4 regions of the Sodalis sp. RH19 genome follow, and region 4 is predicted to be linked to each of the others. Evidence: predicted binding sites of a transcription regulator. Region 4 holds the regulator's gene; each other region holds the start of a gene.
What was found. The regulator LexA, encoded in region 4, represses DNA repair genes until DNA is damaged. The targets are predictions, from matches to a motif close to TNCTGTATGTACATACAGNA.
Positions count from the first base shown of each region.

Region 1 (7,370 bases), 1.3 Mb from region 4:
TCACTTCTCTCCCTTCATCACTGGAAACATCGTTCCCGGCACGAAACCCTGCCCCGCGCCGGGCGATAAGCCGTTAACGTGCGATAAACGCCGCAAAGCGGGTCAGCATGGTTTTGGCCGCCGCGGCTTCGTCGGCGGTAGCGATAAGATGCCCGATATCCGCCCCGTCGCGCTCCATGGTGGCGCGGTTTTGCTCAAACCACAGCGGCGCCTGCCGCAGCGTAATTTCCGGATGGCCCTGGATACCCCAGATCGGCTGATCTTTATAACGCCAGATTTGGTTGGGGCATTGATCGCTGGCCGCGAGGATGGTCATGTCGGGATGGGTGGCGCGCACTTCATCGTTGTGCCAGACAAACATATACACCTGCGGCACGATGCCGGAGGCGATGGCATCGCCGGCGGCCGCGGGTGTCGCCTGCAGCCATTTATTGCCGATTTCGCACGTGGGGCGCCGGAAGACCTGATCCCGCCCGCACAACGCCGAGGCGAGGATCTGGCTACCGAAACAGATCCCCAGCATGGGGATGCCCAGGCCGGCGGCTTGCGTGATCAGCTGGTGTTCACGGTGGATAAAGGGAATATCTTCATAAGCGCCGTGCGGGCTGCCTGAAAGAAAAATGCCGTCATAACCGGCCAGGTCGGCGGGAAATTGGTTCTGGTAGGCCCAGTGGCGATCGACCTCCAGCCCCCATGATTCAAAACGATCGTCCAGGCGGGCGATCGTCTGTTGCGATTGGCCGTTGTGAAGATACAGCAGACGCTTGCGACCCATCGGGCCCTCCTGATACTCGTTAACGAACCGCTGTCGGCGGCCGGTAGTTAGCGCGAACCGCCGCCGGTGACCGACTGGAATATGGCGTTGCGCGCCCCTTCGATATGCCGCACCATCGCCTGCGCCGCACGCTCGCCGTCGCCCGCCTCAATGGCGTCGACGATCGCCAGGTGCTCGTTGCGCCCCGGTTCAAAACGCGAGGGCACGGTCTCTTTGCCAAACATCCGGGTGCGGGTGCGCAGCTCGCCTATCAGGCGCAGCAAGAGCTTATTGCCGCTGGTCTCGGCGATACTGAGATGCAGGAAGTCGTCGACTTCCCAATGATGGCCGGCCGTAACCTGATCGGGACCGGCCATCGCCATCAGCCGCTGGCGGATGGCGCCCAGCTTCGCCGCCGACATCTTGCCGGCGGCGCTGCGGGCGGCGTCGGCTTCCAGCAGCATGCGCACCGACATGATTTCTAAAATTTCGCTTAATTCCACGCCGTTAACCAGCAGCGTCCGCCCCGATCGGCGCAGATAATGGCTGCCTTCCAACCGGCCGAGCGCCTCGCGCACGGGCGTACGCGACAGGCCCAGCTGTTCCGCCAGCCGGCGTTCGTTTACCACGTCGCCATTGGCCAGGGCGCCGGCCTGGATCATGCGCAGCACGGCATCAAAGGCATTTTGCGTTAACGATTGATCGTGCGGTGGGGTTAATTCCGTTGCTTTCATTATTGCCTCCGTACTGCATGATTTTTACCCTGCCCTCTTTTTGTATTCTATTTGTATACCATTTGTCTACCGCAACATCCGCCGCTTAAATGCCCTGAACGTCTGATAACAGGCGGCGAATTGCAGTAAAATAAGCAAATCTTATTTCTTGACCGGCTGCGGACGCGTCCGGCGCCGGGCGAACGTATACCGCCAAGGCCCGTAGCAGGCATTGCGCGGGCTGAGCAGGGGGCAGAATAAAGAGCGGCGGGGCGGCAAGCGAAATAGTAATGCAGTCATTTTTGATCTGGCTGGCGCGCAGAGATAGGTTATCCGTATGGCGGTGTTTTTCCCGCGCCCGCGCCCTGGGGCAACATAAGGTTGCCGCATGAAACCAATAACATATCCTAACTAATAATTAGCTATATAAATTATATACATGAGCGAGATAACGCCGACGCATTGCCGGTTAAATTTTTTGATCCTTATTTATCAGCCAGCTAATCGCTTTTTAGGCCGCTATCCCGCTTTGGTGTCTTTTCAAACCGCCTGATTTATTTATACTGGACACATAAACAGTATTAATGGATTTATCAGCATGAAGATCATCACGACATTTTTTGCGCCCGCCGGCCTGTTGCCGGTGCTGTCCCTGCCGCTGTTCGCCGACCGGTGCCGGGCGGGTTTTCCCTCGCCGGCCCAGGATTATGTCGAAAAGACCCTCGACCTGAACGAATACTGTATCCGCCATCCCAGCGCCACCTATTTTGTCCGCGCCAGCGGCGATTCCATGACCGACGCGGGTATCGGCGACGGCGATCTGCTGGTGGTGGACCGGGCGGAAAAAGCCGGCCACGGCGATATCGTCATCGCCGCCGTCGACGGCGAATTTACCGTCAAACGGCTCTGCCTGCGGCCGCGCCTGGCGCTGCAGCCGATGAATCCGGCGTTCCCCGAACTGTTTCCCGACCCCGACACGCTGGAAATTTTCGGCGTGGTGCTGTTCGCCGTTCACGACACCCGCAATTGATCATGTTTGCCCTGGCCGACGTCAACAGCTTCTACGCCTCATGCGAAGGCCTGTTCCGTCCAGATCTGCGCGGCGTGCCGATCGTGGTGCTGAGCAATAACGACGGCTGCGTGATTGCCCGATCGGCGGAGGCGAAAAAACTCGGGGTGAAAATGGGCCTGCCCTATTTTCAACTGGAAGCGTTATTGCGCCGGCAGCGCATCGCCGTGTTTTCCTCGAACTACGCCCTGTACGCCGATATGTCGGCGCGGGTGATGGCGACGCTTGAAGCCCTGGCGCCCCGTACCGAGGTGTACTCCATCGACGAAGCTTGGATGGATGTCGCCGGCATAAATGCCAGCGTGCCCTACGATCGGTTCGGCCGGCAGGTGCGCGCGGCGGTGCGGGAGGTGACCGGATTGACGGTGGGGGTAGGCATTGCCCGCACCAAAACCCTGGCCAAACTGTGCAATCATGCGGCCAAGCGGTGGCCGGCCACCGGCGGCGTGGTGGCGCTTGACGATCCGATCCGGCTGCGCAGGCTGATGGCGTTGACGCCGGTTGAAGATGTGTGGGGCGTTGGGCGGCGTATCGGCAAAAAACTCACCGCCATGGGCATGCAAACCACGCTGCAGCTGGCCGACGCCAATATCCATTTTATCCGCAAAACCTTCGGCGTGGTGCTGGAGCGCACGGTACGGGAGCTGCGCGGCGAATCCTGCCTCAGTCTGGAGCAGCAGCCGCCGGCCAAGCAGCAGATCGTCTGCAGCCGCTCGTTTGGCGGCCGGGTCACCGATCTTGCCGCCATGCGCCAGGCGGTCTGCCGCTACGCCGGGCGCGCGGCGGAAAAACTGCGCCAGGAAAAACAGTATTGCCGCCAGATAGCGGTATTTATCCGCTCATCCCCCTACGCCATCAATGAGCCTTATTATGCCAACGGCGCCAGCGAAACGCTGCTCACCGCCACCCAGGATACCCGGGATATTATGGCGGCCGCCGTGCGCGGCCTGGAGCGCATCTGGCGCGACGGCCCCCGTTACGCCAAGGCGGGGGTAATGCTGAATGATTTTTCTCCCACCCGCCAGGCCCAGTTCCAGCTGTTTGACGACCATCCTCCCCGTCCGTCCAGCCGTGAGCTGATGGCGGTGCTCGACCGCATCAACCAGACCGGTATCGGCCATATCGGGTTTGCGGGCCAGGGCATCGCCCCCGCCTGGGCGATGAAGCGCGAGATGCTATCGCCGGCTTATACCACGCGCTGGGGGCAATTGCCCGTCGCCAGGATAATCTGAAGACGCGGGGTTAAAAAAGCCGCGCGGGCAAGGCCGGCACAGCCGGCAACGCGCTTTATTGACGGTAATATATTGCCACCCATCCGGATTGACGGTACAAATAAAGCCGCTATGGCAAGCGCGGGGGCCGTATCAGCTCCCGGCAACACAATTTACCTATTAAAATAAGATAATAAGGACACACCTCACATGTTAGCCAAGATTACCCGCCTGTTCCCGCTGTGGGCTGTTTTGCTGTCCATCGCCGCCTACTATTCCCCGACCACCTTTACCCGCATCGGGCCCTATGTGAGCATCCTGCTGATGCTGATTATGTTCGCCATGGGCGTCACGCTCCGGGTGGCTGATTTTAAACGCGTCCTCTCCCGCCCGGCGCCGGTTATCGCCGCCACCTTCCTGCACTACCTGGTGATGCCGCTGGCCGCCTGGATACTGGCCAAGCTGTTCCAGATGCCGCCCGATCTGTCGGCGGGCATGATCCTGGTGGGCAGCGTCGCCAGCGGCACGGCCTCCAATGTGATGATTTACCTGGCGAAAGGCGATGTGGCGCTGTCGGTGACCATTTCCGCCGTGTCCACCCTGGTGGGGGTTTTCGCCACGCCGCTGCTGACCCGGCTGTATGTGGATGCGCAGATCAAGGTCGATGTGGCGGGCATGCTGCTGAGCATTTTGCAGATTGTGGTTATCCCGATCTTTGCCGGCCTGGTTATCCATCATTTGTTTACCCGCGCCGTTAAGCGCGTGGAGCCTTGGCTGCCGGCGTTCTCAATGATCTGCATCCTGGCGATTATCAGCGCGGTGGTGGGCGGCAGCCAGGGATTTATCGGCTCGGTGGGGCTGGTGGTGATCGCGGCGGTGATCCTGCATAACGGCATCGGCCTGCTGAGCGGCTACTGGGGCGGAAAACTGTTCGGCTTTGACGAAACCACCTGCCGCACGCTGGCCATGGAGGTCGGCATGCAAAACTCCGGTCTGGCGGCCACCCTGGGCAAGATTTATTTCTCCCCCCTGGCCGCGCTGCCCGGCGCGCTGTTCTCGGTATGGCACAACCTGTCCGGTTCGGTGCTGGCCGGCTACTGGTCCGGCCGTCCGATCAAGAACGGGAAGCCAAAATAACGGCGCTACGCTATCAATGACGCCATGCCGTCCGGCGCAGAGGTTGCGCCGGCGGTTAACGTATCAGAAAGCTTAACGGAATACGTCCGCGCGGCTCGCCCATTTGATAAATAAAACCGCGGTGATTCCACCGTCGCCTATCGCCGGATTTACGCGTTGATGTGGTCATGGCCGCCTCTGGCGCCGTTGACGGCGGCGCCTGTCGTTTTCCCCATTTTCTCATCCGCCCGCTATGCTTAAGCCAAGTTAATCGATAAAGCCATCCGGTGACCGGCTGATAATGAGCGGCGCGTTACAGTTGTTTACTAAAATAGATAGCCGGTTAAACACAATTTGGGTGTTAAATCTCACCGCCTCTCAGCTCGCCGCTCTATTTGCCATACAGGATTACTGAAGATGACGCTTAGATTGAATGCCTTTAGTTCAATTAAACCCAATGTAAAATGGGCAACGGTGTTCTGGTTATTAAACGCTGTGTTACTGACGGCGGTAAGTTTCCGCTATTGGCAATGGATTACCATTCCGGCGGGGGATTACCGTTCGGTTATCTATTTGCTTACCGCCCAATACGCCCTGTTCGGCACCATTTGCCTGCTGGGCCTGGCGCTGAATTGCCTGTTGTGCCTGTTGCCCGGCCGGCTGTTCCGGGGCATCGGCATCCTGCTGGGGTTCTGCGCCGTTGCGGTGCTGGTTGTCGATACCCTGGTGTTCGCCCAATACCGCTTTCACCTTAACGGCGTCGTGCTCGAAATGCTGTTCGAGGGGCGCGACGTGGTCGACCTCTCATGGTACACCTGGCTGGTGGGCGCGGGCATGGGGCTGGCGCTGCTGGCGCTGCAACTGCTGTTTAACCGCCTGGCGCGCGCCGTACGCCGTCTAAGCACGCTCAGGACGCCCGGCTACAGCCTGATGGCGCTCAGTATCCTGGTCAGCCAGGGTATGCACGCCTGGGATGACGCCAACTATAGAACCCAGATCCCAAGTTATACCCATGATTTTCCGCTTTATTACCCGCTGACGGCCAAGTCCAGGCTGGTCGCCTGGGGACTGGTGGATCCCTCCCTGGCATTGAATAAAGAGAACAATCTACAGGCCGAGCCGGAAGGGACATTGCATTACCCCCTGCACCCTATCGCCTATGCCAAGCCGGCCCAGCAGCCCAATGTGCTGTTTATCCTGATCGACGCCTGGCGCTACGACGACGCCAATGACCGGGTGACCCCCAACGTCAGCCGGTTCGCGCAGCAGGCGCTGCGCTTCCATCAGCATCGCAGCGGCGGCAACTCTACCGAGCCGGGCATATTCAGTTTGTTCTACAGCCTGCCGGATACCTACTGGCTGGCGGTGCGTAACAGCGGCCAGCGCCCGGTGCTGATGCAAACCCTGGCCGACGAGGGGTATCAATTTTCCATTCACGGGTCGGCGGATCTCAACCATCCGCCGTTTGACCGCACGGTATTTTCCCATATTCCCGATTTGACCATCAGCAACAGCGAACCGTCTCCCGCCCGGCGCGACCGGCAGATCACCGATGCCTTTAAGCAGTTTATCGATAAGCGGGACGCTAAAAAGCCGTTTTTCGGTTTTCTGTTTTATGACGCGGCCCATGGCTACGACCTGCCGCCCGACGCGGCGACGCCGTTCAAGCCCTATTGGGAACGCGTGGATCACATTAAGCTCAACAACGATTTTGACCCGACCGAATACCATAACCGCTACCGGGACGCGCTGTATTATGACGATAGCCTGATAGGCGAGGTGTTGGCCAAACTGGCGCAGGCGGGGCTGGACAACAATACCCTGGTGGTGATTACCTCCGATCACGGCGAAGAGTTTAACGATCATAAAAAGAACTACTGGGGTCACGGCAGCAACTTTAGCGACGTGCAAATCCATGTGCCGATGTTTATGAAGCTGCCGGGCGGCGAAAGCGGCGATATCAACCGGCGCACCAGCCATTTCGATGTGGTGCCGACGCTGATGCAAACTATTGCGGGCGTCACGACCCCGGTGGGCGACTACAGCGTGGGACGCAATTTATTGCAGCCCGACGCGCCGCGTTCCGACGATATCATTGTCGGCAGTTATTACAATTACGCGGTGGTGTCCCCCGATCAGATTGACGTCGTCTACCCGGGCGGGATCTTCGAGACCTTTACGCCGGACCTGCAGCCCAGCAAGCAGCATCTGCTGCAGGGCGAGCGCCTGCGTAATATTATCGGGCTGATGTCGCGGTTTAATAAATAAAACGCCACCGCCCGGCGGCGGTCTTGTTCAGACTGCTGACAAGCGTGCACATGAGCTAGCGGTGGGTATGATGGGTAGGCTCAGTAAAGCGTAGCGCACCAGGGATGGCGCGCACGACGTTGCCATCAAACTCAACAAGACCGCCGCCGGGCGGTCTTGTTTCGATCAAATGAAATCGCAGGCATGATGACGGGAGGACGAGGACGCCCCTCAGAAGTTAAACGCGCCGCCGATATACG
Region 1 is NZ_CP178734.1:5,614,442-5,621,811, reverse strand. Features, by position in the region: gene ACL2XF_RS25395 (ABC transporter substrate-binding protein) at 1-1, opposite strand, end outside; gene ACL2XF_RS25390 (type 1 glutamine amidotransferase) at 74-775, opposite strand; gene ACL2XF_RS25385 (GntR family transcriptional regulator) at 823-1,488, opposite strand; gene umuD (translesion error-prone DNA polymerase V autoproteolytic subunit) at 2,066-2,497, shown strand; gene umuC (translesion error-prone DNA polymerase V subunit UmuC) at 2,500-3,768, shown strand; gene panS (ketopantoate/pantoate/pantothenate transporter PanS) at 3,958-4,884, shown strand; gene ACL2XF_RS25365 (DUF3413 domain-containing protein) at 5,281-7,131, shown strand; gene ACL2XF_RS25360 (YfaZ family outer membrane protein) at 7,342-7,370, opposite strand, start outside.
Region 1: umuD (translesion error-prone DNA polymerase V autoproteolytic subunit) is a predicted target of LexA. The motif match lies at 2,029-2,048, and genes of this name have one in related genera.

Region 2 (7,370 bases), 180 kb from region 4:
AAAACGTGCCGGCGGCAAAGCCTGTGCTCATTTTATACAGGCAAGCATGTTAACGCATTGTTTTGAAAATGCTTAATGATGTAACGGGACGGGTGAGGTTTCGTCTTCACCCGGCGGCGATGGCGGCGGACCCGTATTGACGGCCCATGGGGCGGGTTGTGAGGCAGAGCCGCCGGTGGGCGGATAACGCACAATGCCGCGCTTGCGAGCTTAAGCATTGTTTCCCCTGTATTTTTTTGCCGCCAAAGCTAACTCGAAGCAGCCTGTTAAATGTCATTGGATACACGTCATGGCATTTGGCGCCCGGGCGCTGACGCAATATAGACGGGTCTTTATCGCCGGCGATGCGGTGAAACCTAGCAACGCGTGACCCTGTTGCCGGCCGCTGCGTCTGGCGCGGCCAACAGGAAGCGCCGGCATCAACGAAGGATGAGTAGGACAGACAGAACGGCGAAATACTCGTGTACCTCAATAAGCAAGGTAAATGGGAGTATATATGCACCAGAATATGAATATCGACAAGCTGATCCTGATGGCCAAGAAACGGCTGGATTTGCAGGAGGCTCCCGGATCCACCAAAGCAGGATGGCTGATGATCACCGCCCTGCTTATCGAGTCATGGGATATCTATTCGATGGCGTTTATTATCTACGCTCTCAAAGATATCTATCATCCGAGCAGTTGGCTGCTGGGATTCACCGCCGCCGGCACCCAGTTCGGCGCCATTATCGGCGCCATGTTGGGCGGCTGGCTAACGGACAAGGTGGGCAGGCGTAAAATCTTCCTCGGCTCAATGCTGATGTTTGCGCTGTTCGCCATACTGCAGGGGCTGGCGCCGAATATCTACTGGCTGGCGATTATCCGCTGCTTCGCCGGCATTCCGGTGGGCGCCGATGTCGCCAACGGCTTCACCTACATCATGGAGGTGATGCCGAAAGGCAAACGGGAGGTGATGGCCAACCGATGGCAGTTTATGTTCGCCCTCGGCATCCTCGCGGCGATTTCCCTGGTCACTCTGTTGGTCGCCCTTGGCGTGCATAGCGATCATGTTTGGCGCATCGTCCTGGCGGTACCCGCCATCCCCGCCTTTATACTGCTGATGCTGCGCCGTGAACTGCCCGAAACCCCCGCCTGGTTTGTGGAACGGGGCCGGTTTGTCGACGCCCGCAAGGCAGCGCGCCAGTACTATGGCGATCGCGATGGACAACTGCTGGACGATCTGCTGCCTGAACACGATGTCACTATCCAACAGCCGAGCATGGGCGAAGCGCTAAAAGATTTGTTCAGTCGCAAATTTTCGCGCCGCACCACGCTGTTCGGCTGGATTTCCTGCGCGGTCCAGTCGTTTGAAAACTACGCTTTTTCCTTTTACCTGCCCCTGATCCTGGTGACCATCGGCATTTCCGGCCAGATCCAGAACAACCTGGCGCTGCTGGCGGTGAACTGCGTGGCGGCGCTTTCGGCCTTTGTCGGACCGCTGTTGCTCAAACGGCTGGGACATCGCGGCTTAAGCCAGCTCGGCTTCCTGCTGGTGACTTTCGGCATATTGTTAGCCGCCTACGGTGTATTCAAACTGAATTATCTGATGATCACCGGCGGCGCCGCCCTGATGCTGTGGGGCCATTACTGGGATTCGGAAAGCGGCATGACCGTGGTATCGCTGGTGGCCAAACCGAAATACCGCGGCGTGGCATCCGGCATCGGCTATACCATCGTAAAAATCACCGCGTTCCTGACCACCCTGGTCTTCCCGCCGCTGTTTGACACCCTGGGCGTGCCGCTGGCCTCATCGCTTATCGCCATCGCGCCGTTCCTGGCTTTTCTGGCCGCGACATTCCTGCTGCCCGAAGTCTTCGGCCATGTCGCCGGCGACAATGAATATGAAAATGATGTGCAAGACACTTCCCACGGGATGTCGGGATTCACGCATCCGGAATTGTTGAACGGACTAAAGAAAGAGGACTGATCATGACTATCACCAAAATGCCGGTAATTGAAAATATCGAACTGATGACGGCGCGCGTACCGCTGCCGGAAGGACCCTGGGGCGACCAGATCCACCACGTCACCGATATTGAGGTGGCAATCGTCGATGTGCATGGCTCCAACGGACTGGTGGGCACCGGCTTCAGCCACACTTCCGGCTGGTGCGGCGCCACCATTTCGGCCTTGATCAAGGAAATCATCCCGGATGTTATCGGACAGCGCTTGTCGCCGCGCGCGCTCTGGGATCGCAGTTACAAATATATTCACGATGTCGGCGGCGCCGGCGTCACCACCCATGCGCTTTCCGCCCTGGATATCGCCTACTGGGATTTGCTGGGCAAAACGCTGAATGTGCCTCTCATCGACTTGCTCGGACGGGTGCGCGATCGCGTGCCGTTGTATGGCAGCGGCATCAACCTGCACATGTCGGTGGAGGAGGTGATCGAACAGGTGCGCCGCTGGAAATCGAAGGGGTACCTCGCGGCCAAGGTCAAGGTGGGTAAACCCGACCTGGAAGAGGATGTCGAGCGCTTAATCAAAATCCAGGAAGCCGTGCCGGGATTCCCTCTGGCGGTGGATGCCAATCAGGGATGGAATTTCCCCCAGGCCCTGCGGGCATTCAAGCTGTTTGAACCGTTGAACCTGCTGTGGATTGAGGAGCCGCTGCCGTCGGACAATATCGCCGGCCATAAACAGCTGCGCGAGAGGACCAGCACGCCGATTGCCCTGGGCGAGAATGTCTATAATCTCAGCCAGTTCAGCCAATATATCGACAACGGTTCCGTGGATTTTGTCCAGGCCGACCTGGGGCGCGTCGGCGGTATCACCGGATACCTGGATGTCGCGACGGTCGCCCGCGCGCATAACCTGCCGATGACGCCGCATTTCGTCCTGGAACTGAGCGCCAGCCTGCTGGCCGCGGTGCCCAATGTGTCCTATGCGGAAGTCACCGACGGCGGACGCTGGAAAGATCTGCGCATCGTATTATCCGCCGGCGAGGAGGTGGACGGGTACTACGTTCCCAGCGAGCGGGCCGGTCACGGCATCATTTTGGACAGAGACTATTTGCATGCCCACAAAATATAACGTCATCACTCGATAGCAGGAGATGCATATGGAAGATACCTTATTTTCCGTCAAAGATAAGATTATCGTCGTGACCGGCGGCCTGGGGCAACTGGGCGCCCAATATGTCAAGGAGCTGCATAAACGGCAGGCCAGGGTGGCGGTTTTCGCGCAGAACATCGCTGAAGAACGGCTGCTGAAGGTGTTCGGCGAGCAGCGGGAATCCCCGCGCCTGGCGTTTTATCAGGTTGATATCACCGACAGCGGCAGTATCAATCGTGCGCTGGATGATATCGAGCGGCAATGGGGCGTACCAGACGGGCTGGTGAATAATGCCGGCATCGATACCCAGCCCAGCGCGCCGCCGGAGGTCTCCGGCCCCTTTGAGCAGTTCCCCGTGGACGTCTTCCGTAAAGTGGTGGAAGTCAATCTGGTGGGCACATTCCTGGCGACCCAGCAGGTAGGCGCCAGGATGAAGGCGGCGGGAAAAAAGGGATCCATCATCAATGTCGGATCGATCTACGGCGTGGTATCGCCGGTGCAGGATATCTACAGCTACAAAAAAGAGGATACCGGCGTGCCCTTCATCAAGCCGGTCGCCTATTCCGCGGCCAAATCGGGACTGTACAATTTTACCCGTTATTGCGCCACCTACTGGGGCCGGGACGGTATCCGGGTCAATACGCTGACCATCTCCGGCGTGGCGCGGCCGGATCAGGATCCGCGGTTCCAGAAAAATTATATCGCCCGCATGCCCATCGGCCGCATGGCCAATGAAGATGAATATAACGGCACTATCGTGTTTCTCCTTTCCGACGCGTCAGTGTATATGACCGGCGCCAATGTGGTGGTGGACGGAGGATGGACGGCATGGTAAAGCGCGGCGGGTGGGATAAATACCGGGGGGTCATTTCAGCGCTGGTCACACCGATGCATGAGGATGAATCCGTCAATTACGATGCGCTGGCAAAGGTGGTGGAACATCAGCTCGAGCGCGGCGTGGAAGGATTTTACTGCTGCGGATCTTCCGGGGAGGGCCCGCTCCTGGGCATGGAGGAACGGGCACAGCTGCTGCGCGTTCTGGCGGCGCAGGTGAAAGGCCGGGTGCCGGTGATCTCCCATGTCGGTACGGTGAGGACCGCTGACGCGGTCTCTCTGGCCCGGCAGGCGGAGCAGGATGGCGCCGACGCGGTATCGCTGGTGCCCCCTTATTATTACAAATTCTCCAAAAAAGAGATCATCGCGTATTACCGGCGGGTGCTTGCGGCCATATCGCTGCCGGTGATTGTCTATAATATCCCGCAATTCACTTCGGTTGAACTTGACGAGGAAACCGCCGACGCGTTATTAACCGATGAACAGGTGCTGGGGGTGAAGCATACCTCGCACAACCTCTATTCCCTGGAGCGCATGGCGGCAAAATATCCCGGCAAGGTTTTTTTCAACGGCTTTGATGAGATCTACCTGTCGGCGCTATCGGCCGGCGCGACCGCCACCATCGGCACCACGGTCAATCTGCAGCCCGAGCGATTTTTGGCCATTCGCGACTTATTCCGGCGGGGCGAGCTCAACCGGGCGCGGGAAATCCAGCTGCAGATTAACAATGCCGTCGAATTTATGGTGGCGCGGGGGATCTTTCAGTCGGCGAAGTATATGACGGGCCTTGGCCTGGAGGACCTCGGGCCGGTGCGGGAGCCGTTCGTTCCCTTGACGGACCGGCAAAAACACGAGCTGGGCGTGCTCAATGACACTATCCGGGAGGGTATCGCGCATGGCCAATGAACCTGCCGGCCTTGCCGCGCGTTATATCCTGCAGGATAAGGTGGCTATCGGTAAAGTCGCCGAAATCATCGCCTCGGCTTCGCTGGATCCCGCCACCACTGGGCTGGCGGTGGCCGTGGTGGGCGTTCACGGCGAATTGGCGGCCTTTGGCGCCCATCACTCCTGTCCGCCTTTGCCGCGGCTGTTGGCGCAACGTAAAGCCTATACTGCGCTGATGCTCAGGCGCAGTACCCGTCTGGTGTCGGAGGAGGTGAAAAACGGTTCCCTGGATATGCGCATGCTCAATGACGCCGCCTTATTGCCAATGCCCGGCGGCGTGCCGATCGTGATAAACGGCGCCCTGGTGGGCGCAATCGGCATAAGCGGCTTGCCGGCGGAAAAAGATATCGCGCTGGCGGACCACTGGGCGCGGCAGTTCGGTTGATACGGCGCGGATGTCAAGACGGCACGCAAGGCTATGTACCTGACCCAGCAAGACATCGCGCTCAAAACCGGGATAATAAAGCAGCACGTTTCCACCAGCGTTACGGTTTCGCCGTTTCACCTGCACGGGAGCAGCAGTTGCCGTTATTGCGCAAAGATGCGCGTTAGTTGCTGCTGGTTGAGTATTCCAGCGGCAGATAAATCGCATAGCGGCTTGCATGGCTCCCGGCATGAGACCAGCAAGACTTGTTTAATGGGAATGGATTACAGCACATACTGCCGTTGAATGTGTGGTGGACGATGAGCGACACTTGCTGATATACTGGCTATAATTACAGTATTGGAGGCGGTTATGGCTATTGAAACAAAATATGTGGTCGTCAGAAAGGGTGAAGAGAAAATGACATTTGCCAGTAAGAAAGAAGCGGAGGCCTACGACAAGATGCTCGATATGGCTGAAGCATTCAGCGACTGGTTGTTGACCAGCGGGATGCCGTTGGATGAACCGCAGGCTGAAAAGCTGGGTCTTTATTTGGCCGAGCATAAAGATGACGTCCAGCATATACTGCGCACCAGCAAATTGCCGGAAGCCATCGGCGCTCAGGCTCCCGCAGATGAATCGGAAAGCATGGAAACCGATGATAATGCTGATGCCGGCACAAAAAAAATCAGAGCGGTAAAAGCAGCCTGATCCCCTGCGGGAAGTACCCCAATACAGAACAGCGCCGTGAGTGATAACGCCTTGCGGTGTAGCGGGATTTTTTCATCGGCCTCACCTCCGTCAACGGCATGGATTTATCATGCCGGATTTCCAGTTCTGGGTGGAGCAGAATATTGGGGTAGGGCCATGCCCGGTGCCGCTCCGGTTAAAGATGCATTTTATAACGTTGCTTTACTGGTTAAGCTGCTGCAGGGATAATTTTGGCTGATTAATTAATAATCTGCCTGATCCCTAACAGTATGATCAACCCGCCGCAAAGCCTATCAATGACTTTTTTGGCCTGCTGATAGGCGGAAGAAATGCGTGGTTGAGAAAGGGTGATGGCAACCGCTCCGTACCAGAGTGATGCAATGATGCCGACAACGCTGAGCATGGCGATAAAGGTGCCCGCAGAAACATGCGCCGGAGCGGCAGTAGAGAATATGGCGGCGTAAAAAGCCATGGATTTCGGATTACCGATATTAGTCATCACGCCCTGAATAAAGGATTGGCGGAAATGACCTGGCAATAGGGCATTTTCGTTCGCAACGGGTTGGCTTCCCGCATTGAGGATAAGGCGTAAGCCAAACCACAGCAGATATCCTGCCCCTAATATTTTCACAATCAGCGCAACCCAAGGGAATGCGGCAAATAGCAAACCGATTCCGCCGATAGCGCAACTTGCCCATAATAGGTTGACCACCACAATGCCAGCAACCAGCGCAAGGGCGGCCGAGCGCGTGGAAGCGACCGCTTTATGCACCACGGCGACAAAGTTTGGCCCGGGTATCACCACGCCAGCGAGATAAATCAGCAACACGGTAAGAACTGCATGTGTATCGATCATGTATTTTCCTTATAACTCGCTGACGTTAAATCAGTTTAAACTCACCAATAAATCATTGGCTTCCCATTATGCCGGGAGCAGGCCAGCAGTTCGATAACTTTGTATTAATCCATCAAACAAGCTGAGATCGGGCCGACTCCTGGCTATTTTCACCGCTTCGGGTAGCTCATTGTCTTCAGCGGCCATCCATATAGCTGCCCAGACACATGCGATTATCACTCTACAGCGAACGGCGAAAGATGTCCGGATATTGGCGCAGGCCGTTTAATGGGGCCTGCGGTTCGCCTCACATAGCCTGCAGGTCAGCCGCAAAGCCTCATTAAGCAGGGAATAAAGCGAAGTTGACCAGCTGTTTTTGTCCTGGTGCTCACGCAGCACGCTTAAAGTATCTGTACGTTCCACGGTATACAGAAAAAATGAAAACGATTAACTACTGACCTTTCGGACGATCACACACCGAATCGGTCAGTGTAGCCCTCACGTGAGGAAGGCTCTGCGGATAATTTTGCTGAATAAACTCAATCATTTTTTCCCGCACATGGCAGCGTAAATCCCAGGCGATGGGGG
Region 2 is NZ_CP178734.1:4,456,101-4,463,470, reverse strand. Features, by position in the region: gene ACL2XF_RS20115 (MFS transporter) at 497-1,966, shown strand; gene ACL2XF_RS20110 (mandelate racemase/muconate lactonizing enzyme family protein) at 1,969-3,072, shown strand; gene ACL2XF_RS20105 (SDR family oxidoreductase) at 3,101-3,928, shown strand; gene ACL2XF_RS20100 (dihydrodipicolinate synthase family protein) at 3,922-4,833, shown strand; gene ACL2XF_RS20095 (GlcG/HbpS family heme-binding protein) at 4,823-5,257, shown strand; gene ACL2XF_RS20090 (YebG family protein) at 5,609-5,947, shown strand; gene ACL2XF_RS20085 (LysE family translocator) at 6,186-6,803, opposite strand; gene ACL2XF_RS20080 (mechanosensitive ion channel family protein) at 7,234-7,370, opposite strand, start outside.
Region 2: ACL2XF_RS20090 (YebG family protein) is a predicted target of LexA. The motif match lies at 5,577-5,596, and genes of this name have one in related genera.

Region 3 (7,370 bases), 470 kb from region 4:
CCTGCTCCACTTGCGGCATGCCCGGTACATCCTTATTTTGATGATAATCCGTTCGCAGCATGATCTCGAACCCCTGCAAAATTAAGCGGCAAAAACCCACTCCCCGATATAGCGCGGGTAGAATAGGTGAGAAGTCATTATTAGTTAATGTGCTTACTATCTTAGCTGCTGCCGGACAACCTCGCCAAGTTTGACCGCGGCGGTTATCTCCGGGTGTCATAAAAATGACATCCGGGTTACGTAGACTTACACAATAATAAATTCAGACATACCCTTCTTCTCGTCCGGCAACAGGAGCCTTCTTTATGCCGCATCCGCACCAACCCGTACTTTCCCTCGTCCTGACCCTCGCCCTGGCGGGCGGCAACGGCCTGCTGGCGCGCAGCGTATCGGCCGCCGGCGCGGACAGCCTGCGCGCGGCGCAGGGGGATATTACCCAGCCCGGCGGCGCACGCCGCCTGCAGGCCGATCAGACCGAGGCGCTGAAGGCGGCGCTGAACAACCAGCAGGCAAAAAACGTCATCCTGCTGATTGGTGACGGCATGGGGGACTCGGAAATCACCGCCGCGCGCAACTACGCGCTGGGCGCGGGCAACGCGTTCCCCGGGATCGACGCGCTGCCGCTGACCGGTCAATACACCCATTACGCGCTGGACAAGACCACCCATAAACCCGGCTACGTCACCGACTCGGCGGCGTCGGCCACCGCGTGGTCCACCGGGGTGAAAACCTATAACGGCGCGCTGGGAGTCGATGTGTTCGGCAAGGATCATATGACCATCCTGGAACTGGCCAAGGCGGCCGGTAAAGCCACCGGCAACGTGTCCACCGCCGAACTGGAGGACGCCACCCCGGCGGCGCTGGTGGCCCACGTCAGCTCCCGCAAATGCTACGGCCCGGAAGTGACCAGTAAAGATTGCCCCACCCAGGCGCTGGAAAACCAGGGGCGCGGCTCCATTGCCGAACAGCTGCTGGCGGCCCGCGCCGACGTGACGCTGGGCGGCGGCGCCAAAACCTTTGGCGAAACCGCCAAGGCCGGGGAGTGGCAGGGTAAAACCCTGCGGGAACAAGCCGTGGCGCGCGGCTATCAGTTGGTGAGCGACCTGGACGGCCTGAACGGCGTAGCCCTGGCCAACCAGGACAAACCCTTGCTGGGCCTGTTTGCCGAGGGCAATATGCCGGTGCGCTGGCAGGGCCCGAAAGCCGTCTATCACGGCAATATCGATAAGCCGCCGGTTACCTGTAGCGATAATCCCAAACGCGGCGCCGGGGTGCCTACCCTGGCGGCCATGACGCAAAAAGCCATCGATCTGCTGAAAACCCATCCCAACGGCTTTTTCCTGCAGGTTGAAGGCGCATCCATTGATAAACAGGACCATGCCGCCAACCCGTGCGGCCAGTTCGGCGAGACGGTGGACCTGGATGAAGCGGTGCAAAAGGCGCTGGAATTCGCCCGCGCCGACGGCCATACGCTGGTGGTGGTCACCGCCGATCACGCCCACTCCAGCCAGATTATCGAAGCGGACGCCAAGGCCCCCGGCCTGACCCAGGCGCTGACCACGAAAGACGGCGCGGTGATGGCCATCAGCTACGGCAATTCTGAAGACCCCGAATCCCAGGGACATACCGGCACCCAGCTGCGTATCGCCGCCTTCGGTCCCTATGCGGGCAACGTGGCCGGCCTGACCGACCAGACGGATTTGTTCTATACCATGCGCGATGCGCTGGGCATTAAACAATAATTACCGCCAGGGACCCCTCCCGCCTTTACCGCCGTGCCGGCGGTAAAGGCGGGAATGGACCAGGGTATCGCGCCATGGCGTATCATCCCTTGTCATTTCCTGTCGCCGGGAAGGATTTTCCGCACGGTGAGACTTGCCTAAACCCGTCATTTTCTTTAGCCTGCGAACTGGCTCCGCTCCCATAAGATCAGGTGACATGTCAGAGCAAAGCGCGCCCGCGCTGAAGGAAATCTTTAACCACGCCCGGCTGCGCGATATCGCGGCGCACACCGCCGCCGTCCACCCCGGTTTTGACGGCGCCCGCTTCCTGGCGGCCACCGGCGACGGACTGGACCAATTATCGCTGATGGCGCGCCTGCGGCGGGTAAGCGTCTGCCTGCACGACGGCCTGCCGGCGGACTATGGGCAGGCGCTGGCGATTTTACGCCGGCTGGCGCCGCGGTTGGACAATCGCTTTGTCACCCTGGTATTGCCGGAGTATGTGGCGATGTACGGGCTGGATGAGTACGATCTGTCGATGGAGGCCCTGCGCTTTTTTACCCCGTTCGGCTCCTCGGAATTCGCGGTGCGCCCCTACCTGCGCCAGGATCTGTCCCGCGGGCTGGCGCTGATGGAACGCTGGTCGCGCGACGATGACGAGCACGTCCGCCGGCTGGCCAGCGAAGGCAGCCGGCCGCGCCTGCCCTGGTCGTTCCGCCTGGAGGCGCTGCGGGCCGACCCGTCGCCGGTGAAACCCATTCTCGACAACCTGCGCGCCGATCCCAGCCTGTACGTACGCAAATCCGTGGCGAATCATCTCAACGATATCACCAAGGATCATCCCGAGTGGGTCATGGACCTGCTGGAGGGATGGGAATTGCATCATCCCCCCACCGCCTGGATCGTCCGTCACGCGTTGCGCAGCCTGATCAAACAGGGGGACCGGCGGGCGCTGGGGCTTATCGGCGCAGGCGAAGCGGCGCAGGTCAGCCTGGAGGAGATGCGCGTGAGTCCCGGGGAAATCCGGCTGGGGGACAAGGTGACCGTGGCGTTCCGGCTGCGCTCGACCTCGCCCCTGCCCCAGCGGCTGGTAATTGATTACGCCATCCACTATGTGAAAAAATCCGGCGGCACATCGGCCAAAGTGTTCAAACTGAAAACCCTGACGCTGGCGCCGCATGCAAGCGTTGAGATTAGCCGCAGCCAGTCCATCCGCAACTTTACCACCCGCATGCACTATGCCGGCAGACATGCCGTCGAGGTCTTTATCAACGGCGAATGCCTGGCGCGGGGCGCGTTTTTTATTGTCTAGCGTGACAGGGGTTTCACCATATTCACCCCGGTAACGTGGAAACCGCAGGCATCATACAGCGCACGGGCGCCGGGATTATCGGCCGCCACCCTTAGCCCCAGTTCGGTCACGCCCTGGGCGCGCAACCGCTGATCCAGCTGCGCCAGCGCGCTGCGTCCGAGCCCGCGGCGGCGCCAGGCGGGCAGGATGCAGAAATCGGAGATATAGGCCGCCTCGTCTTTGCACGTGATCCATAAATACCCCGCCACCGGCGGTACGCCTTGCCGGTCCGCCGCGTCGCCGGCCTCGATGCAGTACAGCTGGTTATCCGGCGTCGCCACCCCCTGCGGTAAATACCCGTCAATGCTGGCGATGGCGTTGATCCTGCCCTGCCCGATATCGTAACCGTGGTTGGCGCTCAGGTCCCGGGCGTATTCCCCGATAAAAAAATGGCGATAATCGGGGTATTCCCCGGCGGTCATATTCCTCAGATGAATCATAGCGCTACCCGTTATCATAACGTGCTTATCCACGCCGGCGCCCCTAATGCAAAGCCAGGGCTTATCCGGCCACCGGCACATCATAAGCCGCTGACGCCACCGTCGACAATCAATTCACTGCCGACGACAAACGCCGATTCATCGGACGCCAGATAGACCGCCGCCTTGGCCAGCTCCAGCGGCGTGCCCAGCCTGCCGAGCGGCACCAGTTGCTTGATTTGCGCCAGCAGGGCCGCATAGGCCGCCCCGTCCAGGCCCAGTTTTTCCAGCGCCGGGGTTTGCGTCGGGCCGGGGCTTAAGCTGTTGACCCGGATGCCGCGCGCCAGCAGTTCCCCCGACAAGGTCCGGGAGAGCGACAGCAATCCGGCTTTGCTGGCGGCATACGGGCCGCTTTGCGGCAGGCCGATATGCGCGCTGACCGAACCGCATAAAATCACCGAGGCCGGTGCATGCAGCAGCGGCAGCAGTGACTGCACCAGAAAAAACGGCCCCTTCAGATTGGTCGCCATCAGGCGATCCCAACCGGCTTCATCCCATTCCTCCAGCGGACGGTGGGTCACGTCGGCGGCATTGATCAGCAGTACATCCAGCCGGGGCCACAGGGCAGAAAGCGTTTGCGCCAGGAGCGGCTGGGCGGCTATATCGCCCGCGTCGCTTTGCAGGCATACCACCCGTTCGCCCAGATCCCCGGCGGCGCGCGCCAGCGCATCGGCGTTGCGTCCGGTGATGGCGACGGTGGCGCCCTCGGCCAGGAACTGACGGGCGGTTTCCAGCCCGATACCGCTGGTGCCGCCGGTGATCAAGGCAAATTTATCGGCTAAACGAGGCATTTTTATCTCTCTGACAGGTGAAAAATGCCATTATTTATAAGATAGTATTAAAATGATAGTAGGTACCAATAGGATACTAAAGAGGCGAGTGGGATGAAATGACGACCCGAACGATTGCGCAACCGAAAAAAATATTACCGCCGCCGGCGATAACGCCCTGCCCGATGCTTACCTTTGTCGAGCTGGTGGCCGGCAAATGGGCCATTCCCATCCTCTACCGGCTGATCGTTATCGACGCCCCGGTGCGTTTTGGCGAACTGCAGCGCGGGGTCTACCCCATCACGCAAAAGGAGCTGACGCGTCAGCTGCGCGCGTTTGAAACCAAGGGCCTGGTGCGGCGTACCGCGTTCGCCGAAATCCCGCCCCGGGTTGAATATCAGGTCACCGCCCTGGGTAAGACGCTGAAGGCGCCGCTACAGTCCCTGGCCGCGTGGGTCGACGCGCACCAGGAGGATTTACAGGCCGGCGCCGGCCTAGAGCGCCGCGCGGGGCAGATCGCTTAGCCGGGAGGTATAGGCCGGCGACAACATGTCGCGTTTCATTTGCCAGTCCCGGCGGATGCCCTGGCCGGCAAACCAGATTTGCCCCCGGCCCGAGCGGTTGACCTTATCCAGGGTCGCCATCAGCGCCTCGGCGTTAACGTGCGGCTTATACCGGTCGAACAGGCCGAGCTGCGCCACGCCCCGGTCATAAAAATCGCCCAGCACGACGCCGGCCTTCAGATAACGCCGATCGTCCAGCCACAGGCTATCCAGGCAGGCCGTCGCCTGGGCGATGATATCCCGGGAATCGTTAGTCGGGACGGGAATGCGGCCGGTGGCCTGGTTGGCGTAATAGATTTCGCCGGCCGCGTGCGGACTGGTGCGCACAAAGACCGCGACCTGCCGGCAAAACTGGTTTTCCCCGCGCAGTTTTTCCGCCGCGCGCGCGGCATAACTGCATACCGCCTCTCGCATATCCTGGTAACGGGTGATACGGGAACTGAAGCTGCGGCTGCAGATAATCTGCTGCTTCACCGCCGGCATTTCCTCCACCTCCAGGCAGGGTTCGCCGCGCAGCTCACGCACCGTGCGCTCCAGCACCACGCTGAAATTATTACGGATAAACGCCGGATGGGAATCCGCCAGTTGCAGCGCCGTGCCGATCCCCATCGCCCGCAGCGTTTTGCCCAGCCGGCGTCCTATGCCCCACACCTCCTCCACCGGCATCAGCGCCATCAGCTTACGCTGGCGCAGCGGCGAGGACAGATCCACCACGCCGCCGGTTTTGCTCCACTGCTTGGCGGCGTGGTTGGCAAGCTTTGCCAGCGTTTTACTGGGCGCAATACCCACCCCCGAATGCAGATGCGTGCACTGCAACAGGGTTTGCTGTACCTCGCGGCCAAACTGTTCCAGCGCCCTGCAATGGCCGACGCCGGTGAGATTGAGAAAGGCCTCGTCGATACTGTAGATCTCAACCGCCGGCGCCATGTCCTCCAGCAGGGTCATCACCCGATGCGACATATCGGCATACAGGGCATAGTTGCTGGAAAACACCGCCACGCCATGTTGTTCAAGCAGCCGGCGAATCTTAAAATAGGGCGCGGCCATAGCAACACCAAGGCGTTTGGCGGCGGCGGAACGGGCGATAACGCAGCCGTCGTTGTTGCTCAGCACCACCACCGGGCGCCCGCGCAATTCCGGCCGGAATACGGTTTCACACGAAGCGTAGAACGAATTGATATCCACCAGCGCGTACATGGCTACAGCGCCGCATAGATGATAAACGTCACCACGCCGAAGATTTCCACCTGGCTGTCTTCGGTAATGGGAATGGGCGCGAAGGCGGGATTCATCGGCATCAGCCGCGCGCGGGGATGAAGCTGCAGGCGTTTCACGGTAAAGCCGCCGTCGACGGAGGCGATAACAATATTGCCGTGGTCGGGTTTAAGGGCGCTGTCCACCACCAGGATATCCCCTTCACGGATATTGCCCTCAATCATCGATTCACCCGTGGCGCGGACAAAATAGGTGCTGGCCGGATGGCGCACGCAGATGGCGTTGATATCCAGGCGATGTTCAACATAATCCTGCGCCGGGCTGGGGAACCCCGCAGCGACTTTATCGCCAAAAAACGGCAGCGGTACGCCGATGCCCAACGCCGCGGGATAAATCTTCATAACGGCCACTCCATATACTGTATTTACATACAGTATAGATGCGACCGGGGGAACATGTGAAGCTGGAAAAACCACGGCGGCGACAAACGGCTGATAATCATTGGATTTAAGATCACGCGTGGCTGGCGCCCATGCGCCGGCCTGGCGCCGCATATTTGTATGATAAAACGAGACGTAACTCATACTTTTGGTTCTTAAAAACCCTTTTTGTTATGCGACTTTGTTCAGGAACAAGTTTTTCCGCCTGTTTTTCGCGCATTATGCTCCCATGAATTGTAACCCCAGTAACTATCAGGCTTTATAGGATTGCGGGCTGCAACGCTTTGTGTGTGCAATGTGACGGGTGAGAGATGAAGAACAAGACATTAACCCTGCTTGGCGAAGCCGCCATCAGCCGGCGCAGCCTGGTGAAAGGCGGCGTGGCGACCGGGGGATTGCTGTTGGCCAGCAGCGCGCTGCAGCTCCCTTTCCTGTTCGCCCGGGCGGCCGTTACCCCGGCAACGACCGCGGGAACGGCCGATAAGGTGGTCTGGAGCATGTGTTCGGTTAATTGCGGCAGCCGCTGCGCGCTCAGGCTGCATGTGCGCGACGACGAGGTGTATTGGGTGGAAACCGATAACACCGGCCAGGATGAATACGGCGATCATCAGGTGCGCGCCTGCCTGCGCGGCCGCTCCATGCGCCGGCGGATGAACCATCCGGAACGGTTGAAATATCCGATGAAGCGCGTGGGCGAACGCGGCGAAGGCAAATTCCAGCGCATCAGCTGGGATGAAGCGCTGGACGCCATCGCCGATAATCTCAAGCGTATCGTCAAGGATTACGGCAACGAAGCGGTGTATATCAATTATTCCTCCGGCGCCACCGGCG
Region 3 is NZ_CP178734.1:3,808,847-3,816,216, forward strand. Features, by position in the region: gene ACL2XF_RS17305 (endonuclease/exonuclease/phosphatase family protein) at 1-19, opposite strand, end outside; gene phoA (alkaline phosphatase) at 306-1,742, shown strand; gene ACL2XF_RS17315 (DNA alkylation repair protein) at 1,939-3,033, shown strand; gene ACL2XF_RS17320 (GNAT family N-acetyltransferase) at 3,030-3,512, opposite strand; gene ACL2XF_RS17325 (SDR family oxidoreductase) at 3,593-4,342, opposite strand; gene ACL2XF_RS17330 (winged helix-turn-helix transcriptional regulator) at 4,441-4,845, shown strand; gene umuC (translesion error-prone DNA polymerase V subunit UmuC) at 4,816-6,081, opposite strand; gene umuD (translesion error-prone DNA polymerase V autoproteolytic subunit) at 6,084-6,500, opposite strand; gene ACL2XF_RS17345 (DmsA/YnfE/YnfF family dimethyl sulfoxide reductase) at 6,851-7,370, shown strand, end outside.
Region 3: umuD (translesion error-prone DNA polymerase V autoproteolytic subunit) is a predicted target of LexA. The motif match lies at 6,516-6,535, and genes of this name have one in related genera.

Region 4 (7,370 bases):
CAACAGGTCCTGCGCCGTGGTGTCCGGCACCGTGACGTCATCGGCGTAGGGCACATTGCGCATCAGTTCCAGATAGCAGGCCAACTGCTGCAAAAGCTGCTCGCGGGTTAACGAACGCTGGCGGGAGGCCAGCAACACCGTGGAACACAGGTTGATGGCGTTTGCCGCCGCGGCGTTATTAATGCGCACCATGATTTTCGCGGCGATGTCATCCACCGCCGGCGCCAGCCAGCCGGGACGCTGGGCTTCGATGGGGTCGATGGAATCACGCCAGTGCGGTACCTGCTGGTTAAGATAGGCGCTTAACGACAGCGGCTCGCCAAAATTGACATAACCCTGTCCCAGGTTGCGTAACTTACGTAAACCGCGCACCATCTGCACAAAGCCTTCTTTTTCCTTGGTGGCGCCCCGTAATTCCTTGGCGTAGGTCGCCACTTCCATAACATGTTCATAGCCGACATAGATGGGCACCAGCGTAATAGGCCGGTTGCCGCCGCGCAGCATCGCCTGGATGGTCATGGTCAATGTGCCGGTCTTGGGATCGAGCAGGCGCCCGGTACGCGACCGCCCGCCTTCCATAAAATATTCCACCGAATAACCCCGGGTAAATAACTCACCCAGATATTCGCGGAATATGGTGGAGTAAAGTTTATTGCCCTTGAAGGTACGCCGGATAAAAAACGCGCCCAGCCGACGAAAAATCGGACCCGCCGGCCAGAAGTTCAGGTTAATGCCGGCGGCGATATGCGGCGGCACCAGCCCCTGATGATATAGGACATAGGACAGCAGCAGATAATCCATATGGCTGCGGTGACAGGGCACATAGACAATCTCATGGCCGTCCTCGGCCAGTTGCCGGACGCGTTCGGCATTGCGCACGTGCAGGCCCTGGTATAGCCGGTTCCAGGTCCAGCTTAATACCCGATCCGACAAGCGCACGGCTTCATAGGAAAAATCCGCCGCAATTTCTTCCATCAGCTCGATGGCGTTTTGCTGCGCTTTATCAGTCGAGATTTTTTTAGCGCGGGCTTCGTCCTCCACGGCTTTTTCAATCGCCTTGGACGCCAGCAGCTTATTAAATAAATCCTGACGGACAGGCAACCGCGGCCCCACAGCCACCAGGCGTTGGCGGGCAAAATGAATCATGGCGACGCGTGCCAGCTTCTGCGCGATGGTTTTATCGGTGCCATGCTCGGTCGCCATATAGCGCATGGACAGCGGACGGGAAAAACGCACAAAGCTGTCGCGCCCCAACCACAAGACGGCGATAAACTTCTGGAAACCATTGAGGAGGCGCAACTGGGGCGCCGGCTGGTTCTGCTGCGCTTCACGGCCGGGCGATCGTCCGAACATAACGGATACCGGCACCATCTGGACATCAAGCTGCGGATTATTGCGATGTAAATCCAGATAATCGTGAAACAGCTTCACGGATTCCAGTTTTTCGGAAAAATAGCGAAAAATACGGGGGCCATCGTGGATAAAGACGTAGCGCGGCAAGACGACGCCGTCGATCTCCAGCGGTATCAGCGGATCGGACAACCCCAGTTGCAGACATTGCGCGCGCAGGGTGAGCAGGTCCGTCTTGGAGTTATAGGGCAAAACATACATCATTGGCCGCAGCGGGTCCAAGCCGGCTTCTTGCCGGGGATTGGCGGGAATGGCTTTACTCCGCACCAGTAGCCTGAGCGGTAAATTCAACAACGTATAATAAATAGTACGCCAGCCTGACATATCTTCGTGAAGCCTCTTGTTAGCATTGCGCCACAAGAATACCAGAAACCGCGCGACAGATCTGTGGTGATGCGAACGAGAAGAAACGGTAATATAGGCACAATTTTTCTTTAGCGCGCAAAATTATGGCAAACCAAACCAACGGACTTCGGCGCATCTTTAACGCCATGGGCTATTCCATAAAAGGATATCGCGCCGCCTGGCGGCATGAAGCCGCTTTTCGCCAGGAAGTGGTGGTTGCCGTGGTGGCGGTTGCCCTTGCCTGTTACCTGGAGCCAGAACCCGTGGCGCGGATTTTATTGATCGGTTCGGTATGGCTGGTGCTGATCATTGAGATCGTGAATAGTGCTATTGAAGCGGTGGTGGATCGCATCGGGCCGGAGCTGCATCCACTTTCTGGCCGGGCGAAGGACCTGGGCTCGGCGGCGGTGACCCTGGCCATTGTTTTGGCGCTGTTCGTGTGGATAACGCTGTTATGGCGGTATATTCCTTAAAATGGCCGGCGCGGCCGGTCGTCGGCAGGGTTTTATCACATTTTGCAACGCTTGTGGTTTTCAATTGCTGCGGACCTGTATATACTCACAGAAAGACTGTATAAACAAACAGGGGACGGAATGAAAGCATTAACCGCCAGACAACAAGAGGTATTTGACCTCATCCGCGATCATCTTGCGCAAACCGGCATGCCGCCGACCCGGGCGGAGATCGCGCATCGTCTGGGATTTAAATCCCCTAACGCCGCCGAAGAGCACCTTAAGGCGCTGGCGCGCAAGGGCGCCATCGAAATCGTTTCCGGCGCCTCGCGCGGCATCCGGTTATTGATAGAAGAAGAAACCGGCCTGCCGCTGATCGGCCGCGTGGCCGCCGGAGAACCCCTGCTGGCCGAACAGCATATCGAAAGCCATTACCAGATCGATCCCGATCTGTTTAAGCCCCACGCGGATTTCCTGCTGCGTGTCAGCGGCATGTCCATGAAGGATATCGGCATCATGGACGGCGATCTGCTGGCGGTGCATAAAACCCAGGATGCCCATAACGGTCAGGTCGTGGTGGCGCGAATCAATGACGAGGTCACGGTAAAACGCCTGAAAAGACACGGTAACATCGTTGAGTTGCTACCGGAAAACAGCGAGTTTTCGCCCATTATTGTCGATTTGCGCGAGCAGGAAATGTCCATCGAAGGTTTAGCGGTCGGCGTTATCCGCAACGGCAACTGGATTTAACTCACGGTGCTCCATGGCATCCTGAATATCCCTTATCCCGCGTCAGCGAGAATTTTATGGCGGATAACCGGCGACGCGGAATGCGGGTTCGCCGCCATAAAAGTGCTGCGGCGCGGCCGCTGCCGCTAGCGGTATTTATATTTAGTTACAATTAGCGGTGTACGGGCTGATACCTTCTACCTACTGTTTTATTTCACCTTATAGCCCATACGGCGTTTATAACCCTGCCAATATGGTCTAATCATCTGCTGAATAAACCTTATGCCAAATCCCCTGCTATACTTTAGACATAGGGTTAACTTATGACATGCAGGTTTTGGGACGCAATACGTGTCCTCGCTATGCGCTAATAAAACCTGGAGTGGCAGATGTTGACTGAGAAACCGATAACCAAGGAGAACTCCGATGAACAAAGATGAAGCCAGCGGTAATTGGAAACAGTTCAAAGGTAAAATGAAAGAACAATGGGGTAAGCTTACTGACGATGATCTGACGGTAGTTGAAGGTAAACGCGATCAGTTAATCGGTAAGATCCAGGAACGTTACGGTTACGGCAAAGAAGCCGCGGAAACGGAAGTAAAGGACTGGGAAACACGTAACAAATATCGTTGGTAATGATTTTTGGAAATCATGACTAATGCATATTCACTGTGCGGTTATGGCTTCCTTAAGTGTTCCTACCCAAAGGTACAAGGACGTACCACCTATTTTATATGATCCTATCAGCATTCCCCTCTTTTGCCGCCTCTCCAATGTATTAACCAAACGCGTTATCTCACTTCAGCCATAATAAACGTCATTTGCTCCCGGGTTCTTGTAAAAGCCAAAATGGGACGCTAGCGTTTCTTTATCGCTACGCTATGATCGTGTCCGCAGTCCTGGGGATTGTCACAAGCTTGCACTTCGGCGCATAAGGTACAAAACCCGTGTGCCTCGACGACATTATGGCGCATGGCGAAACCCGTGGCTTGCGCCATTTTTTGCAAAATATCTTCAATGCCTTCGGTTGATTGTTCAGTCACCTGGCCGCAGCGATCGCAGATAAAGAAGGCGGAGGTGTGACTGGGCTGCTCAAAATGGTGGCAAAGAACAAAGCTGTTAGTGGATTCCACTCTATGGATAAAACCTTGTTCCAGAAGGAAATCCAGCGCGCGGTAAATTGTCGGCGGCTTTGCCTGCGGTTCCGTCGCCCGCAGCAGATCAAGCAGGTCGTAAGCACTGATCGCGCCATCCTGCTGTGTCATCAGGCGCAACACTTCAAGTCGCTGTGGCGTCAGGCGCACGTTGCGTTGCTCACATAATTGTTCAGCCTGGCTGAGCAATTGAGACTGATCGGTGGTATTCATAGCGTTTCCCCCACTGCTGATTTCCGCCCTCTATCTTATCATGAAGGCGGAAAAACGCCGAATATTGGCGTGTTTTAACCCATATTGTCACCGGCAAAAGGGTGAGGGGACGGGGATCGGGGGCAGGTTTCTTTAGCTGTGGCGTTCGAACGGAGCCGCTGGTTTTCAGCAAACGGGATAACGGATATTGATACTATCTGTGACGCTGTTGGCAATAGCAATTAAATGGTATATCACCTGTTTATTACTGGCCTTGGTTTTCCGCTTAATATTTATTTTGTGAGAAGAAAGCGTTTTTTCTTTAATGTGCAATTGGGTACAGATATACATGGTGTCATAACCTGACATCCACATGGTTAAAATTTCTACTTCGGTCTTGCTAAAACGCAGCGGAGAGAACCCGATGGCGGCATCGTCATTGCGCCAGGCTTTGGTGTCCATAAAGTAACGGATTATCATTAACAATGTGCTGATCTTTATAAATTTTGATAAAATAATCACATTGTCCCTGATTGGCACGAAATCATGGAACTTAATATTCTCATTACCAATGAAAATAAAAAAAAGCGTCAAAGGCCGTTCGTCAATAATGGATTTTAATCCTTCTCCATCACCTTGATACTGGTAAGAGTTTTGATTAATAAAAACTATCGAAGGATTGGCGTTTTTGCATCTCATTCGCAACGTGCTGATATTGTCCACATCGCGAATGGCGCCTTTGATACCGCTTGCCGACAATGAGCTTTTAAGCGCGCATTTAGTATAAGTGCAAGGATCGAGTATAAATACTGTCATAATAATATCTGCAATTAGATTCATCCTGAAATAAAAAGGATTCGGATAAAAAATGACATAGGGGGATATTAAAATATAAAAATTACTGTCTATATCGATTTATCATTTTTCAACCTTTTATCAGCATGGCTGGATAAATTTGAATTAAGATCATGTGATAAATGATTATGATCGCTTTGTAAATCACTTGGGGAGGTATTGGGATGAAATGGTGCTTATTTGAGACGCCGTGGCCTTTTCACGCATTCTGGAAGCATAATTATTTAACAATCTTTAAACATTTACCTATGTTTAGTAAGAATTAAACATTAACATGGTTGATGAATCGCCGCATGGGGTGTTCGCTACCTAATAGGGTTTCTGTGATACACTACACAGATAATCTCCCTCTCTTCCTTAAACCCATTTTTATGCCTGCATATGACGTTATGACATTTTCAACCGAGGCTAACAGCCGGCTGGCCGTAGCGCCATTTTCCCCGCAGCGCTTTTCCGTCGCGCCGATGCTGGACTGGACCGATCGTCACTGCCGCTATTTTCTGCGCCAGCTGACCCGTCATGCATTGCTGTATACGGAGATGGTGACCACCGGCGCATTGCTATACGGCAAGGGCGACTACCTGGCCTATAACGAGGCCGAGCATCCGGTGGCGTTGCAATTGGGCGGCAGCGAGCCGGATGCATTGGCGCAATGCGCGCGCATGGGCGCGCTGCGCGGTTATGACGAAATTAATCTTAATGTCGGCTGCCCTTCCGACCGGGTACAAAACGGCCGCTTCGGCGCCTGCCTGATGGCTGAGCGCGAGCGGGTGGCCCATTGTATCGCCGCTATGCGCTCGGCGGTGTCGATTCCGGTGACAGTGAAAACCCGTATTGGTATAGACGAACAGGATAGTTATGAATTCTTGTGCGAGTTTATCCAGACTGTGGCTGAGCAGGGCGGCTGCGAGACCTTTATTATCCATGCGCGTAAGGCGTGGCTATCGGGGCTGAGCCCGAAGGAAAATCGCGAGATACCGCCGCTGGATTATGAACGCGTCTATCAGCTAAAACGCGATTTTCCTTCCTTGACGTTTGCCATTAATGGCGGCATCACGACGCTTGACGACGCCCAGCGGCATCTGAGCTGCCTGGATGGCGTGATGATAGGACGCGAGGCCTACCAGAATCCCGGTATGCTGTGCCAGGTGGACAGCCGGTTATTTGGTGTCGTTGATCCCCATGACACCATGACAGCGGTGGTGGAAGCCATGTTTCCTTATATGGAACGCGAGCTGGCGAACGGCACTTACCTCGGCCATATCACCCGCCATATGCTTGGGATATTCCAGGGCGTGCCGGGCGCGCGGCAATGGCGACGTCATCTGAGCGAAAACGCCCACAAGCCCGGCGCCGGTATTGAGGTGGTACGTCAGGCATTGGCCAAAGTGGCAAAAGCTGAACCGATGCGGTGCGTTGCCGAATAACTTTTGCCGGCTGCCCCCAGCCAATGGGTACCGCCATGCGCCGCCGGGGGCGAAAGCGCGTCATGAGGGCTATTGCGGCCATGGCGCGGGATTGAGGCTGCTGATAACGGCGATAATAACTATTAATTAGTCAAAAATACCATTCCTGCTTTGAGCACAACACTATTTTTCATTATTTTTCAATGGCCTGGCGCGCTACTTTATTGGCACGATTTTTGTAATATGTTTATTATCATCGCAATAGGCGCAGAAGGTCCAGCCTGCTGTGTCACCCCGATTTCAGGAGCCTGTAATGGTGGAATTCGTCTTTGTCATCGCATTCTTTTTCATGCTGCTGTTGACCGGTATCTCATTCCTGGGCGTACTGGCGGCGCTGGCGGTGGGTTTCCTGGTCATGATGTTTGCCGGCGTGCTGGTCATGGCGTTGAAACTGCTCCCCTGGCTGTTACTCGCGCTGGTGGTGGCCTGGATCTGGCGTACGGTTAACCCGCCCCGTTTTCCCCGCTATTAAGCTACCCGCCCGGGATGGGCGGCATAGGTGTTATATCTAATCCGAAGTCTTCCAGCTGGCGCCTTACCTGACAAGGGCAAGGCGCCAAAACGTTATTTTTGATATAATAATATTAGTATCCCATAAGCTTTTCAAAAACCCAGCGAATATCTCGATATTGCTTATTTATAGATTGCTATAGTAGCTCTCGTTATTTAAAGCTATGCGTCCACTCACATCGCTATATAAATGAGAGCTGCATTTCATTGAAGCTGGTGTGCATTTTTAATATATATTATTTATAATGCGTGGTATA
Region 4 is NZ_CP178734.1:4,274,596-4,281,965, reverse strand. Features, by position in the region: gene plsB (glycerol-3-phosphate 1-O-acyltransferase PlsB) at 1-1,734, opposite strand, end outside; gene ACL2XF_RS19280 (diacylglycerol kinase) at 1,860-2,228, shown strand; gene lexA (transcriptional repressor LexA) at 2,349-2,957, shown strand; gene ACL2XF_RS19270 (CsbD family protein) at 3,363-3,572, shown strand; gene zur (zinc uptake transcriptional repressor Zur) at 3,794-4,303, opposite strand; gene rcsA (transcriptional regulator RcsA) at 4,469-5,098, opposite strand; gene dusA (tRNA dihydrouridine(20/20a) synthase DusA) at 5,527-6,564, shown strand; gene pspG (envelope stress response protein PspG) at 6,857-7,075, shown strand.